2 regions of the Eubacterium sp. AM05-23 genome follow, and region 2 is predicted to be linked to the other one. Evidence: riboswitches for the same ligand, from Rfam matches in the RefSeq annotation. Region 2 holds a riboswitch; the other holds the start of a gene.
What was found. A riboswitch is a leader RNA that binds a small molecule or an ion and turns the genes downstream of it on or off. The one in region 2 is predicted to bind cobalamin.

Region 1 (7,004 bases), on a different contig from region 2:
GTCGGCGTTGGAGCGCGGTGCGTTGGCAATATCTTCCTGGGTAACGACTTTCTTAACGTTCAAGCCTAATTTTGCGGCTTCCTTCATGGTTTTGTTGCCTGTGAGCATATCGCCCGCATGGTTTAAAACTACGAATAAAACGCCGTGGCCCTTGTCGGCCATTTTTAGGGCTTCGATACAGGCCTTATAGCCAGGCGCTGCAAAAATATCCCCGATCACGCAGATGTCAACCATGCCTTCGCCCACAAAGCCTTCGATGGCTGGTTCGTGGCCGGCGCCGCCTAAGGTTACGACGGTTACGCGGTCTGCGTCTTTTAATTTTTTGTTAACCACCAGGTTGTTTCCTGTTACTTCGATAATATCTGGGTTTGCCAGTTCCAGGCCTTCCAGTAATTCAGATACGATGTTTTCCGGCTGGTTTAAGAATTTTTTCATTGTCATTTTAGTATTTCCCCCTGTTAATTTAGATTATATTTGGTTTTTTAAAAAGATCGTATTTTTTGAAAACTGGACCTCACTTCATTTCCATGAGCTCGAGGACTGTGCCGTGTACGGATACAAAAGCGATGTCCAGAGTTTCATCGACGGCCATTCTTCCGTTTAGGACAGTGGCGCCTTCTTCTTCGATGAATTGATCGATATTTGGCACTTTATAGGCAACGTGGGTTTTGTTCACAACGTCGGGATGAAGGGGTGTGCCTTCTTCAAAGCGCAGATATTCAAATTTCAGGTCGTTGTTGTCTGGGCCGGAGATATAAACCTTCAGGCCTTCGGCGTAATCTTCAGGTAATACGGTTTCCTTTACAGGAACGCCAACGTGCATGATTTCATATTTCATCTTAAATTCCTCCTGAGAATCTTAATAAATTAAAACGTCATTAAAGGGCATAGCCTTCTGCCAGACCTTCGTAGAACAGGGCAAAGGATACGGAGCCAGGGTCGGTATGGCCGATGGCGCGGTCGCCGATGTAGCGGGCGCGTCCATACTTGCCAAGCATATCTGAGGTTGCGTCGGAGCCTTCACGGGCGGCTTTGGCGGCCTGGTTCAGGACTTCCTGATTAATCTTATCGGCGTTTCGGATCACCTCGGTCGCAGGGTAAATGGCGTCCATCATGGATTTTCCACCGGGCTTTGCGCCGGATGTATCGAAAAATTCTTCATAGGCGCCAAGCAGGATGGTCTTAATAAAGGCGTCGGTATCCTGGCTGGGGTCGGCCGCATCGGCCATGCCACAGACAAAAGAGCCAAAAAGCGGGGCAGCGGAGCCGCCGCTGATATCCTCAAGGGTATCGTTCAGGGCTTCCAGTGCTTCTTTCAGGTCGGTTTCTTCGTTCCAGGCGTCCACTTCGGTCACCAGCGCTTTGGCGATCTTTTCCATGGTGGTTCCGTGGTCGCCATCACCCAGCTCGCAATCCAGCCTGGTTAAGTTTTCGACGTTGCTTATAATTTTATTAGCAGATGTCAATAACATGTTTTTGATTTTTAAGGTTTCTACTGACATACTCTCACCTCCGGTATCGGTTTCAACTTGTTTATAGAATATCACCGGAATTAACATTTGTCAAACAAAAAAACGTAAAATAATTTAAAATCCTTGAAAAAATTCATAAAAATATGAAAAATAAGCAATAAACTGACAAATGTAAAGTATTTTGCATTTTGAATCTTAAAGATAGTGGATTGACATTTGTCAAAAAATAGAGTATATTTAGAAAAAAGCTGTTGACATTTGTAAAGGAGATCATCATGAAAGAAAAGGAGCTGATCCGTCTTATTAGCGCGGCGCAGATGTATTATGAAGAGAACATGACTCAGGCAGAGATTGCAAAGTCGATGGGTATCTCGCGGCCTTCGGTCAGCAATCTGCTGAACAAAGCCCGCAAAGAAGGTATTGTTAAAATTGAGATCAAATCTTTTGACAGCACCAGCATTGGAAAAAGCCGGGAACTGTGTAACCGGTTTGGCTTAAAGAGCTGTCAGGTGGTCAGCTGCACAGAGGATAAGAACGAAACCCAGGAGCGTCTTTATGAAGCCGCTGTGGATTTTCTTTTGGAAATCCTGCCTAAAACCCGAATCCTTGGCCTTGGCTGGGGTTATAATATCAGCCGTGTCATTGATATTTTAGCGGGCAGGGAGCTTGCTGGGCAGTACAGCGGGAAAGTCTGTCCGCTGATCGGGACGGCCACAGTGCCGCACAAGGGCTACCATCCCAATGAGCTGGCTACGGATTTTGCCCGAAAAACGGGATTTGAGGCGGATTTTTTGATCTCGCCGGCCTTTCCTACGACCAAGCAGGAACGGGATTTATTTGTGACGACAGATAATTATAACAGTATTCTGGCCCTGTGGAAAAAGACAGACACCGCACTGGTGACCCTTGGCGGCTACCCCTGTGTGCCGGACCACGCCACTGCCCTGCGCTTTGGGCGGCGGCTGATCACGGAGCGGGCGACCTCCAATATTCTGTCTTACTTTTTTAACTGGAAGGGACAGCAGATAAAAGGTGAGGATGATTTTGCCATACAGATTCCGCTGGGGCCGCTTTCTAAAATTAAGAATTTTATTGGCATTGTGCCTGTGGAGGCTAATGTAGGATCGGCCATCGGCTGCCTGAACACCGGGTTCGCGCGCCACCTTATCATTGATGAGGTGACGGCTGAGAAGATTTTAAAAACGGACGTATAGCAGATCGCTGCCAAAACGCTCCTCGGCGTGGTCGGGGCTGTGTCTCAGTATAAAAGAAGTCAGCTCCCGGCCGCCGATTCGGCGGGTGTCCCGGATGCCGTCATAGGCGGCAGTGAGCGCCTGGAGCTCTTCGGTATACTGGGGAAGGGGCTGGCAGGGCTGCTCGGTTTTAATGGACAGGGAGATAACGCCCGCGTTAAAAAGGTTGATGGTGAAGTCTACGCTTTTTTCTCCGGCGGAAAAGGCGCTTTCCAGCAGCAGCTCTGTCATCCTGCAGATGTCCCGTTCTCTCACAAAGGAGGACATGGGGTAGAAAACCACAGGGTTAAAGTCAATCCCTTTTTCCTGGGCGATGGCCTGAAAAAGGGAGAGGACGCCGTCCAGGGCGCAGTAGGCTGTGGCGGCCTTTTTTTTGAGGACGCTGTATTTTTCTTTGAGCGCATGAAGATCGGAAACAGCGACGGCCGGGGGCAGGGGCTCGGCCGTGGAGATGGGCGAAATAGTCAGGTTCATGGCGGTTCTCCTTTCTGAATCGGGCTAAAACAGCACAAAGCTGAAATAGGTAACGGTTTCGGGGCCATTATTATAGGAAAGGCCGGTTTTGCTGGCCAGATCCATGACCACGATGCCATAGCCTTCCACGGATGGAAAAATCTGGTCTGGGTAACGGCAGGGGGCGTCGGGGTAGGTGCACTGGTCGCAGAGGATACAGCCCTCTGTGGAGAGCACCAGAGCGCCAGGATAATGGGCTCTGAAAAGACGGGCAGACTTGGCCGTAGCGGCCTCGTGAAATATGCGGGCCCGGTTCCAGCCTCTAAAGTCATACTGGCCTTTTAAATCGGTAACGGTTGAGAGCAGACAGACGTTTTCGTAGGAGCGGCATTTGGCGACACAGCTGTTGTAGCTGCCTACCGCGGGCGGGCAGGCCCAGGTAGCGCCGTAATGGCCGCATTGGTTTCCCTCGCATAAAAGCCTTGTGCCCATGGAAAACAGCAGGTCGCTGGTTTTGGCAAAGGCATATTCATGAATGCCGAACAGTCTGCGTTTATCTTCAAGCTGCCGCTTAATGGTCATCAGGCTTTTAATAACGGTGTCACCTTTAAACTCTTTGGCAGGCTCTGCCTGTTTTTTTATTTCAATCAATGGAAAGACCTCACCTTCATTTAGTACAATAAAAAAGCCTTCTCCGGCTAGAGAAGGCAAAAAATACGAAATTGATTAAGGAACGTATCTCTTAAATAACTCTAAATCGGAGCGTTTTAAGAAAACATTATGCCGGTCTTCTGGCTCTACAATGGCATTCCCCTTCCCTTCCCATCCGGCGGACAGTGGCACATAAGGGGACATATTGCATTACAGCTGCGATTACAGCAAAGGATTTTCACCTTTTTCCCATTTACATAATGTTTACAATATTAAGTTGTCTTTATCATATCCCTTTGATTTTCTTTTGTCAAGGTTTATTGGGCCCTGACAGGGGGTTTTTCGTAAATTTATTTTTTTACAACAAGATTTTCCCCTTTGTTTTAATCTTAAATGTAAAGAAAAAAATACTGAAAAGCCGGTAAAGGGGCGAGAACCGCCTTAATTAAACCAAAAACACGTATATTTTAATGAATTTTTCATAAAATATTAAGTAATTTCGGTTAAGGTATTGGCAAGGGCCAAAGGATATGTTAAAATATATCTAAATTGTAAATAACTTTACAATTTGGTCAAAATTATATATAGGAGGGTGGTGATTAGGCATTAGCAACGAAAGCCATCGCTCAAGTGGCAAGCTCCAAATGTTTTTTAAGAAGCTTGCGCATTACGCCAAGCACTTGAGCAAAAGAGAAAAAGTCGTATTCACAGGTTTCTGTGTAGCGCTTCTTCTCGGATTCTTTTCTTCAACCTGTCTTGGTTACAAGGTAATGGTTGACGGAGAGGTTTTAGGCTATACAAAGGATGCGGCTGTGTTTACACAGAGTCTGGATCAGGTAGAGCAGGATATGCGATCGAAAACGTCGATCGAAACAGCATATGTCTACAATGATATACAGATTAAAAAGAGCATCACATTTAATAAACCAATGTTGTCAGAGGAAGAATTTACTGATGCATTGAACGCGCAGAACCTTTGGGTCGGCGTTCATGGTGTAGAATTAAAGGTTGACGGACAGGAAGTTGGAAACCTGGCTTCATCTGATCAGGTACAGGCCGGTATTGCAGGTGCAATTAATAAGATCGGTAACGTACAGGGTACAGATAAGCTGGTAAAATGCGACATCCAGAGCGACGTTGTAGAAACGCCTAAGAATTTTCCGCTCGAGGACTTAAACAGTCCGGACGAGTGCGCTAATCTTTTAGCAACAGGTAATACTAATCCGAGTAAGAGTGAAGAGAGTACGAACGCTCCAATCCAGGTAGCAAGCCGTGGTGGAGCCGATGTGGCAAGAGACCAAAGCAATGAGCCAGCCCAAGAGGAAGCTTTAGCAGCTGAAGGTACCGTTGAAAATAATAGTAATGAGAATGTAGAAAACCAGAATAATGAGACTGAGACAAGCTCCAGTATCTTAAAAATTAATCTGACTAAAACATCAACTAAAAAAGAAGACATACCTTTCCAGACCGTTGAGCAGGAAGATCCAAATGTATATGTTGATCAAACTGTAGTTACACAGCAAGGTGTGAACGGACAACTTGATAAGGAAGTCGAAACCGTCTATGAAGACGGTAAGGTTGTGAGTGAAACAACCTTATCCGAAACAGTTGCGAAAGAGCCGGTGGCTCAGATTGTTTCAAAGGGAACGAAGCAGTACCCGACCATGTCTTCAAAGAAAGGCAACTTTATTTTACCGGCAACCGGTAATATTTCCGCTTTAGACAAGCCAGGAAGCCACGCAGGCTGCTTTGCAGTAGACATTGCGAACTCAATGGGTACGCCGATCTACGCACCGCAGAGTGGTACAGTCATCCGGGCAAGTGAATTTGGCGGTTACGGATTATGCGTTGACATTATGATGGACGATGGAAAAACTGTCCTGAGAATGGGTCATAACTCCGAATTTAAGGTAAGCGTTGGTGACCGGGTCGAAAAGGGCCAAGTCGTAGCGTTAATGGGCAGCACTGGTAACTCAACCGGACCGCACTCCCATTTTGAAATCCGCATTAACGACGTTCAGCAATTTTTACCAGACTATTTTGACATCAAGGACGGCGATAACGTCTGATGTCATGATCGAAAAAATTAGTATATGCATATCACTGATAAAAAAGAACCAAATCGCGTGTTTGGTTCTTTTTTTATTTTTTGTAAAGAACCGGGGCGGTGGTCCGGCCGCCAGTGTTTCGTGTTTGTTGACTTTTATACCCGGGCATGATAGGCTTAAACAGTCAAATTCAGTCATTTACAATCAGTATTAAGGCAGGAAATAGGAAATGTTTGATTATTTTTGAAGTTTTTTGAATGAAAATGCTTGACAATGACTGAAAATGGTGATATTATACAGTTGCGGAGGACAGAGAGATGTTAACAGAGGAAAGATTTAGCATTATATTAAAAACCGTGGAGAACAAAAAAGCAGTGACCGTGCAGGAGCTGACGGAGCTGCTCGGAAGCTCGGAATCAACGGTGCGGCGGGATCTTACCGCCCTGCACGAAATGGGTCTGGTTCATAAGGTTCATGGAGGTGCGACAGCCGTTGACAACAGCTATACAACAAATGAAGACGATGTGGCTTATAAACACGGGCAGTACAGTGAGGAAAAAAAGCGCATTGGACAGTACGCGGCTTCGCTCATTCATAAAGGCGACTTTGTCTTTATTGACGCGGGGACAACTACCGAGGCGCTCATTGACTATATCAGCGAAAAGGAAGCGACATATGTGACCGACGGCCTTGGACACGCAAATAAACTCCTTAAAAAGGGGTATAAAGTTTTTATCCCGGGCGGACACCTCCGGGTCTCTACCGAAGCCATGGTGGGCGAGGAAACTGTGGAAGCCCTTAGGAAATATAATTTTACCCTTGGCTTTTTCGGCACCAATGGCATCAGTCCAACGGCAGGATACACCACGCCAGACGTGCACGAGGCCATGGTTAAAAAGGAAGCCTTTGATAATTGCCGGGACGCTTACATTCTGAGCGACCCTTCAAAATTTAATAAAATTTCTTCCGTTACCTTTGGCGACATCGGCAGCGCGAGGATCATCACCACGGATTTACAGGATCATAAATACCTGAAATTCACAGAGATAATGGAGGTAGACAAAAATGATCTACACAGTGACCTTTAATCCATCCCTGGACTACATTGTAAAGGTCGATGATTTTAA
Region 2 (7,004 bases):
CGGCTCTTTTCAACCGCGCGGTCCTCAAAGTATTCGCCGACACGGTAGAACAGCATAACGCCCACTGCTTCAGGGTAATCCTGAATGGCGAAGGCCGCCAGTGTGGCCACACTCATCAGGAAGTTCTCATCAAAGACCTGACCCTTCATGAGGTTTTTGACCGCTGTAATGACAATACGTCCGCCGAGGATGATGTAGGCCAATACGAAAACCGGAATATTGTAAACTGGAGGCAGGGTACGCTCCATGATCTCCCCGATGACAAACAGCGCCGCGCCGATAATGATGCCGATGAGGGTTTTGGTCTCAGCCGACATTTTCTTTTTTTCGGGTTTGGCAGAAAGGACCTGGGGTTCTTGAGCAGCAGCCTTTTGGCGGGTTTCCCTCGGAATAACCTGAACATCCGATTCGATGGACTGGCAGATGTCACGAAACTGGGGGAGCAGGCTGTCTGGATCTCTCCCTGTAACCTTCAACTGCTTAGTGGCATAGGTGATTGTGGCGTTGGTGACACCGTCCAGGGCGTTGATTTTGGCCTCCATTTTGGCAGCGCAGTTGGCGCAGCCCAGGTTTTCAAGGGTATAAACCTTTGTGGCACCCTTCCCCACTGTCTTTTTGCGGGGAATGACCCTGACGTCCGGCTCGATGGCGGCGCAGATTTGCTGAATGTCCGGCAGCAGGGCAGCGGCGTTATCCGCAGACAGGCGCAGCTGCTTAGTGGCGTAGGTGATAGTGGCATACTCGACACCAGGCAGCTCTTTGATTTTGTGCTCCATTTTGGCAGCGCAGTTGGCACATCCAAGATTCTCAAGAATGAAAACCGCTTTTTCCACGTCTGCGTCGGGCATTTTACAGGTGCAGTTAGCCAGACTCTCACCGCAGATGTCACAGTATTCCTCGCCGTGGCGGCAGAGCTCGCATTGACAATCCGCCGGATGGCCGGGGACATGGTGATGATGCTCCTCGTACTCATGGTGATCGTGCCCGCAGCCGCAGGCCTCATCATGGTGGTGATGCTCCTCGTGATCGTGGTGGTCGTGTTCGCAGGCACATGCCGCGTCATGGTGGTGATGCTCCTCGTGATCGTGGTGATCATGCCCGCAGCCGCATTCCGCGTCATGATGGTGATGCTCCTCATGCTCGTGATGATCATGTCCGCAGCCGCATTCCGCGTCGTGATGATGGTGCTCCTTGTGATCGTGAGGAGCATGCCCGGCGGCTACGGGTGCTTTTTTCAGTGAACGGCGTTTCCGCTCAGTAATGAGAATATCCGGCTCGTAGGAAACAGCGATTTTCTGCATTTCCGGCAAAAGCCCGTCTGGATCTTCGGCGGTGAGGCGGAGCTGTTTGGTCGCGTAGACGATGTTAGCCTCGCTGACACCGGGCAGGGCTGCGATTTTGCGCTCGATTTTTGAAGCGCAGTCAGCACACCCCAGGTGCTCAAGTATATAAGTTTTTGTTGCCATAATGGCCTCCTCGGAAAGTTGGATTAAATATGATGAATAAAACATATGAATCATTGTTCATATGTTAATATTAACTGTCCCGAGGAGGTTTGTCAAGGGGTAAAAGTAAAAATTAACGGGTCATCCCTGCGGTTTCCGCAAATTTGCCGTAGGTGATAAGCTCACAGAAATCATCGGTCCAGAGGGTGGCGGACTGGTAGAGGACAACACCATCGTATTCGGCGTGGTAGGTGTCAAGCGTTTTGCCGAAGTAATCCCTGACCTCACCGAGGCGCTGGCCCTTGGCGATGAGCTCGCCCACCTTTACATCGGGATACCAGAGACCGTGGCGCGTGGGCATGAGGTAGACCAGATCGGTTAAATCCACAGGGCGGTGCCGCAGCTCGGGTGCGCCAGGCAGCACGCCCAGGTGCTTCAGAATATTGATGACATCCTTTTTATCCGCGTTCACTTCTTCCTGGGTAAAACGCCCTGCGCAGCCGCGCTCCAGCAGGATGCTGGGAATGCCAAGAACGCCGGCGTAATTGTAAGCCCCGGTGGTGGCAGTGGATTTGACCATATAGGGCACGTCGACGTGAAGGGCGGCCTGCCGGGCAGCTCTGGACACGGTCTCGTCTGCCGCGCCTACGTAATACACGTAAGGGGTCAGGTCTTCAAAAATCTCGCCGCAGTGCAGGTCAATGTAGAAATCAATTTGGGAATAAAGGCTGTACTCAAAAAAATGCGCGACACGGTCGGCAGGGGTGCCCTCCTGGCTGCCTGGAAAAACGCGGTTGAGGTTTTTGTTGTCTCCGGGCATAAGCGTTGGATAGCGGGACTCGAACCCGGGGACATTGACCGGGTGTATGAGGATCAGGCTTCCGTTTACATTTTCGGGGTCAAGCTCGCCGGCCAGCTGGATAGCAGCCTCGATGCCGACGTATTCGCAGCTGTGGATACCGCTGGTGATGAGGACGGTTTTTCCATCACCCGTGCCGTTGACCAGGGTGACGGGAACCTCGATTTCTGTGTGCGGGATGGGCAGCATGCCCTGGATTTTCTCGCCGGGGGAGGCGGTCAGTGTGCCGATTGATAGGTTGTTTTCCATTGCGGACTCCTTTCACTTTTGAAATAATTTTAATTTAAGCCGATTGCCTTGAGTATAAGGCATGGCGAAAACCAATGTCAAGCAGAAAAAAATAAAAGTAAAAAACATACCGGGTGGGGGTATCCGTTTAAATTTAATGCTTTTATTTTTAAAAAAGACTGGACAAGTGCGTGAAAGTCCAGTATAATTTAAGCAATTTCACAGTTTACCACAGTGAAATATTTGTTTAAAAAATTTAATCATGCCAAATACAAGTTCCCGATCGGGGATTAAAAGAGAAACCGGTGCGAATCCGGTACGATCCCGTCACTGTAATAGGGAGTTGTCCGCAAGATGTCACTGAGGCGCAGCCTTGGGAAGGCGTGGACAGACGAAGAACTTAAGTCAGGAGACCTGCTTGTATTGTTGTTTTCAGTAATCTTACGGTAGATAGGAGGGCTTTGTTTTCATTCAGCCGTCTGGGCTGTTTTTTTAATGATTTTCATGCCCTTTCCCTTTTATTCTCCGTTTCGGATTGTTACCCGTATTGCCATTTTGACAGAGGAGGATTTCTTTATTGAACACGAAACAGCTTGTTAACCGTTTGCTGCAAATCGTACTGGTGCTTTTTGGCATCAGCTTTCTGACCTTTTGCCTGACCTATTTATCTCCCGGTGACCCGGCCGAGCTGATGCTGGTGGCCGGCGGCACGCCGCCGTCTGAGGAGCTGCTAGCGGAAACCCGGGAGGAGATGGGCCTCAATGACCCGTTTCTGGTGCAGTATGGCAACTGGCTTAAGGGCTTTGTGGCCGGGGATATGGGGACGTCTTATTCCTCGAAAACGCCAGTGAGCGCGGTACTGCTTAACTGCCTTGGCCCGACGCTGGAGCTGGCGGCCGCGTCGCTTATTCTGATGCTTGTGATCTCCATTCCCCTGGGGATTCTGGCAGCCGTGTACCAGAATCGATTTCCGGATTACCTGGTACGGGGATTGTCCTTTATCGGTGTATCCTTTCCAGGCTTCTGGATCGGCCTGGTGCTTCTGTACGTGTTTGGCCTTAAGCTGAACTGGTTTCCCATCGCCACCTCGGGCACAGGCTTTATGAAGCTGGTACTGCCCGCAGTCACACTGGCCATTGCCATGTCGGCCAAATACACAAGACAGGTGCGCACCGCTGTACTGGAGGAGTTACGGCAGGATTATGTGGCTGGGGCCAGGGCCCGGGGCCTTAAGGAATCGGCCATATTGTGGCGGGAGGTGCTGCCAAACGCCATGCTGCCGCTGGTGACCCTGCTGGGCCTGTCCCTGGGTTCGCTGCTCGGCGGTACAGCGGTGGTGGAAATTATTTTCTCCTGGCCCGGCCTGGGCAAAATGGCTGTGAACGCCATTGCAGCCCGGGACTATCCGCTGGTTCAGGGCTATGTGATCTGGATCGCCCTGATTTACATGGTCATCAATCTGCTGGTGGATTTCTCCTACGGTTATCTGGACCCGAGGCTGCGGGGGCTGGACCGGGAAGTGAGAAGAAAGGCGGTAAAAGCGTAAATGAAAGCTTTTTTCAGACAGAACAGGCTTTTTGCTATCTGCGGGATTCTGGCGGTGGTGATTGTTCTGATCGCGGTGTTTGCGCCGTGGATCGCGCCCCATGATCCCTATGAGACCATTATGCAGAACGCTCTCAGGCCGCCGTCGGCGGAGTACCCCTGCGGCACAGACCAGCTGGGCCGCTGTGAGCTGTCCAGGATTATCTACGGGACGCGGGCGTCGCTGGAAATGACATTGACGCTGGTAGTTATTGTCTTTGCGGCCGGCACGTTTCTCGGGATGGCAGCCGGTTATTTCGGCGGTGCGGTGGACGCGGTGATCATGCGGATATCAGATATGATGATCTCTTTTCCGGGCATGGTTCTGGCCATTGCCATTGCCGGGATGCTGGGGCCGAGCCTCTTTAACACGGTCATTGCCCTGGCAGTGGTGAGCTGGACAAAATACGCCCGTCTGAGCCGCAGCCTGGTACTCAAGATCAAAAACAGCGCGTACATCTCCGCGGCGGTGGTTACTGGGGCGCGGACCGGCCGGGTACTGGGCGGTTACGTCGTACCGAACATCATTCCGACCATGATTGTGACCGCGGCCATGGATGTGGGCACCATGATGCTTGAACTGGCGGCCCTCTCCTTTCTGGGGCTGGGGGCACAGCCGCCCACGCCGGAATGGGGCTTGATGCTTAACGAGGGGCGGCAGTATCTGCAGACCGCGCCCTGGCTCATGCTGTTCCCCGGTATCGCTATTTTTATGGTGGTTTCGGTGTTTAACCTGATGGGCGACGGGCTCCGGGATATACTGGACCCGCGTCAGGATTAGGGCAGCGGGCCTGCGGAGCAAACAACGTTTTTATTTTAATTTTCATATGAATATGAGAGGAGACAAAATGAGTGAATTTAAGAAACTGGTATTGGCAGTGGCGATTCTGGCCATGACGGCAACGGGGTTATCGGGCTGCGGTAGCAGCGGAGGATCTTCGGGGGTCTCAGATCAGCTGAACATTGGAGTGACGAGCTTTGCGGATACGCTTGAACCCACCGAGCAGTATTTCAGCTGGGTGGTCATGCGTTATGGCGTGGGTGAAACACTGGTAAAATTCAACGAGGAGATGGGCGCAGAGCCCTGGCTTGCAGAAAGCTGGGAATTGGGCAGCGATAACCTGACCTGGACCTTTAAAATACGCGACGGCGTCAAGTTTTCTAACGGTACAGCCTTGACCGCTGACCTGGTCAAGACATCGCTGGAGCGGACCTTTGAGATGAGCAAACGCGCCAGCTCAGACTTTTTCCAGTATGAGTCTATAACCGTAGACGGATCAAACCTGGTGATCAAGACCAAGAACCCTACGCCAGGGCTGCCTGGCTGCCTGGCCGACCCGCTGTTTTTGATCGTGGATACCACTGTGGACACCACGGCCTTTGCCACGGACGGGCCGATCTGCACAGGGCCTTACGCGGTTAAATCCTTTGACAAGGAAAAATGTGTGGTGGCAAGAAATGAAAATTACTGGGATGGTGAGGTCCCCTACAGTGAAGTGAACATCCAGGTCATTGATGACGCCAACACCCGCGCTATGGCCCTGCAGTCGGGCGAGGTAGATATGGCCGTCAACATCAGCAGCAGCGATCTATCGCTGTTTGAGGGCAACGATCAGTTTGACATCAACAGCATCGCGTCGCTGCGGACCGTGCTTTCTTTTATGAACCAGCGCGGAGCACTGGCCGATTTGAAGGTGCGCCAGGCGGTGATCCGTGCCCTGGACCGCCAGACCTACGCGGATAATCTGCTCCACGGCACCTTTGAGGCCGGAAAAGCCCCGATTCCGCCGTCTCTGGATTACGGTTTTAACACCCTGAAGGATGAAAACGCCTATAATCTGGAGAGCGCCAGACAGCTGCTGGCCGAGGCAGGCTATGCGGACACCAACGGCGACGGTATTGTGGAAAAGGACGGACAGAACCTGACGCTCCAGTACGTTATTTACGACAGCCGCGCAGAGCTGCCTATCCTGGCCACCGCTACCCAGGCCAACCTGAAGGAAATCGGCATTGACGTCAAGGTCGAGACCTACGAATACACCACTTTGCTGGATATGCAGGAAAACGGCGAGTACGATCTGTTAATCTGGAACGTCATCACCGCCAACACCGGCGACCCGGAAAACTACCTGAAAGAATACTGGAAAACCCATACCGATGAAAACAAAAACGCCAATACGGCCGGCTACAGCAACCCTGAGGTCGACGCGGTCTTAGACCAGCTGTCCACCGAGTTTGACACGGCTAAACGGCAGGAGCTGGTCATTACGGCCCAGCAGCTTATCATGAACGACGCGGCCAGCATTTTCTATGCTTATCCAGAAACCAACATTATTTCCAGCAGGAAGATTACCGGTGTTGAGATGCTGCCAGCGGATTACTATTGGCTGACCAAAGAAATCAAACCAGCACAGTAGGAAAAAACACGATAACGAGAGGAGAAAAAGATGCTGAAAATCCGGGACATGAGCGTCCAGTACGGTGAGAAGCCGCCAGCTGTGGCACACTTTGACCTGCACATGAAAAGACATGAGATCATCAGCGTTGTGGGAGAGAGCGGAAGCGGAAAAACCACGGTGATCCGTTCCATTCTCGGCCTGCTGCCAGGAAGCGGGCGGGTTACCGGCGGAGAGCTCCTTTTTGAGGAGGAGCCCCTGTTGGAAAAAAGCCCGGAAGCCTGGCGGGCCCTGCGGGGCAGCCGCATCGCCATGATTTTTCAGGACAGCGGCAGCATGCTCAACCCCATCCGCAGAATCGGCCGGCAGTTTGTGGATTTTATCCAGACCCATAAAGCCGTTTCAAAGGACGCTGCCCGGGCTCGGGCCGTTGAAATGCTGACGCGCATGCGACTGCCCGACGCAGAAAATATTATGGACAGCTATCCCTTT

Region 1: it holds a riboswitch for cobalamin, as region 2 does, so the genes downstream of both, DW091_RS17860 (DUF2284 domain-containing protein) here and nikB (nickel ABC transporter permease) in region 2, are expected to answer to the same signal.

What each region holds. Positions count from the first base shown of each region.
Region 1 is NZ_QUDF01000016.1:13,353-20,356, forward strand. Features, by position in the region: gene DW091_RS17835 (dihydroxyacetone kinase subunit DhaK) at 1-441, opposite strand, end outside; gene DW091_RS17840 (hypothetical protein) at 515-838, opposite strand; gene DW091_RS17845 (dihydroxyacetone kinase subunit L) at 879-1,502, opposite strand; gene DW091_RS17850 (sugar-binding domain-containing protein) at 1,748-2,686, shown strand; gene DW091_RS17855 (hypothetical protein) at 2,669-3,199, opposite strand; gene DW091_RS17860 (DUF2284 domain-containing protein) at 3,224-3,829, opposite strand; cobalamin riboswitch at 3,942-4,116, opposite strand; gene DW091_RS17865 (peptidoglycan DD-metalloendopeptidase family protein) at 4,510-5,898, shown strand; gene DW091_RS17870 (DeoR/GlpR family DNA-binding transcription regulator) at 6,195-6,965, shown strand; gene pfkB (1-phosphofructokinase) at 6,943-7,004, shown strand, end outside.
Region 2 is NZ_QUDF01000011.1:130,245-137,248, reverse strand. Features, by position in the region: gene DW091_RS15285 (heavy metal translocating P-type ATPase) at 1-1,466, opposite strand, end outside; gene DW091_RS15280 (M14 family metallopeptidase) at 1,579-2,553, opposite strand; gene DW091_RS20730 (hypothetical protein) at 2,615-2,740, shown strand; cobalamin riboswitch at 2,789-2,969, shown strand; gene nikB (nickel ABC transporter permease) at 3,110-4,078, shown strand; gene nikC (nickel transporter permease) at 4,079-4,897, shown strand; gene DW091_RS15265 (ABC transporter substrate-binding protein) at 4,965-6,533, shown strand; gene DW091_RS15260 (ABC transporter ATP-binding protein) at 6,564-7,004, shown strand, end outside.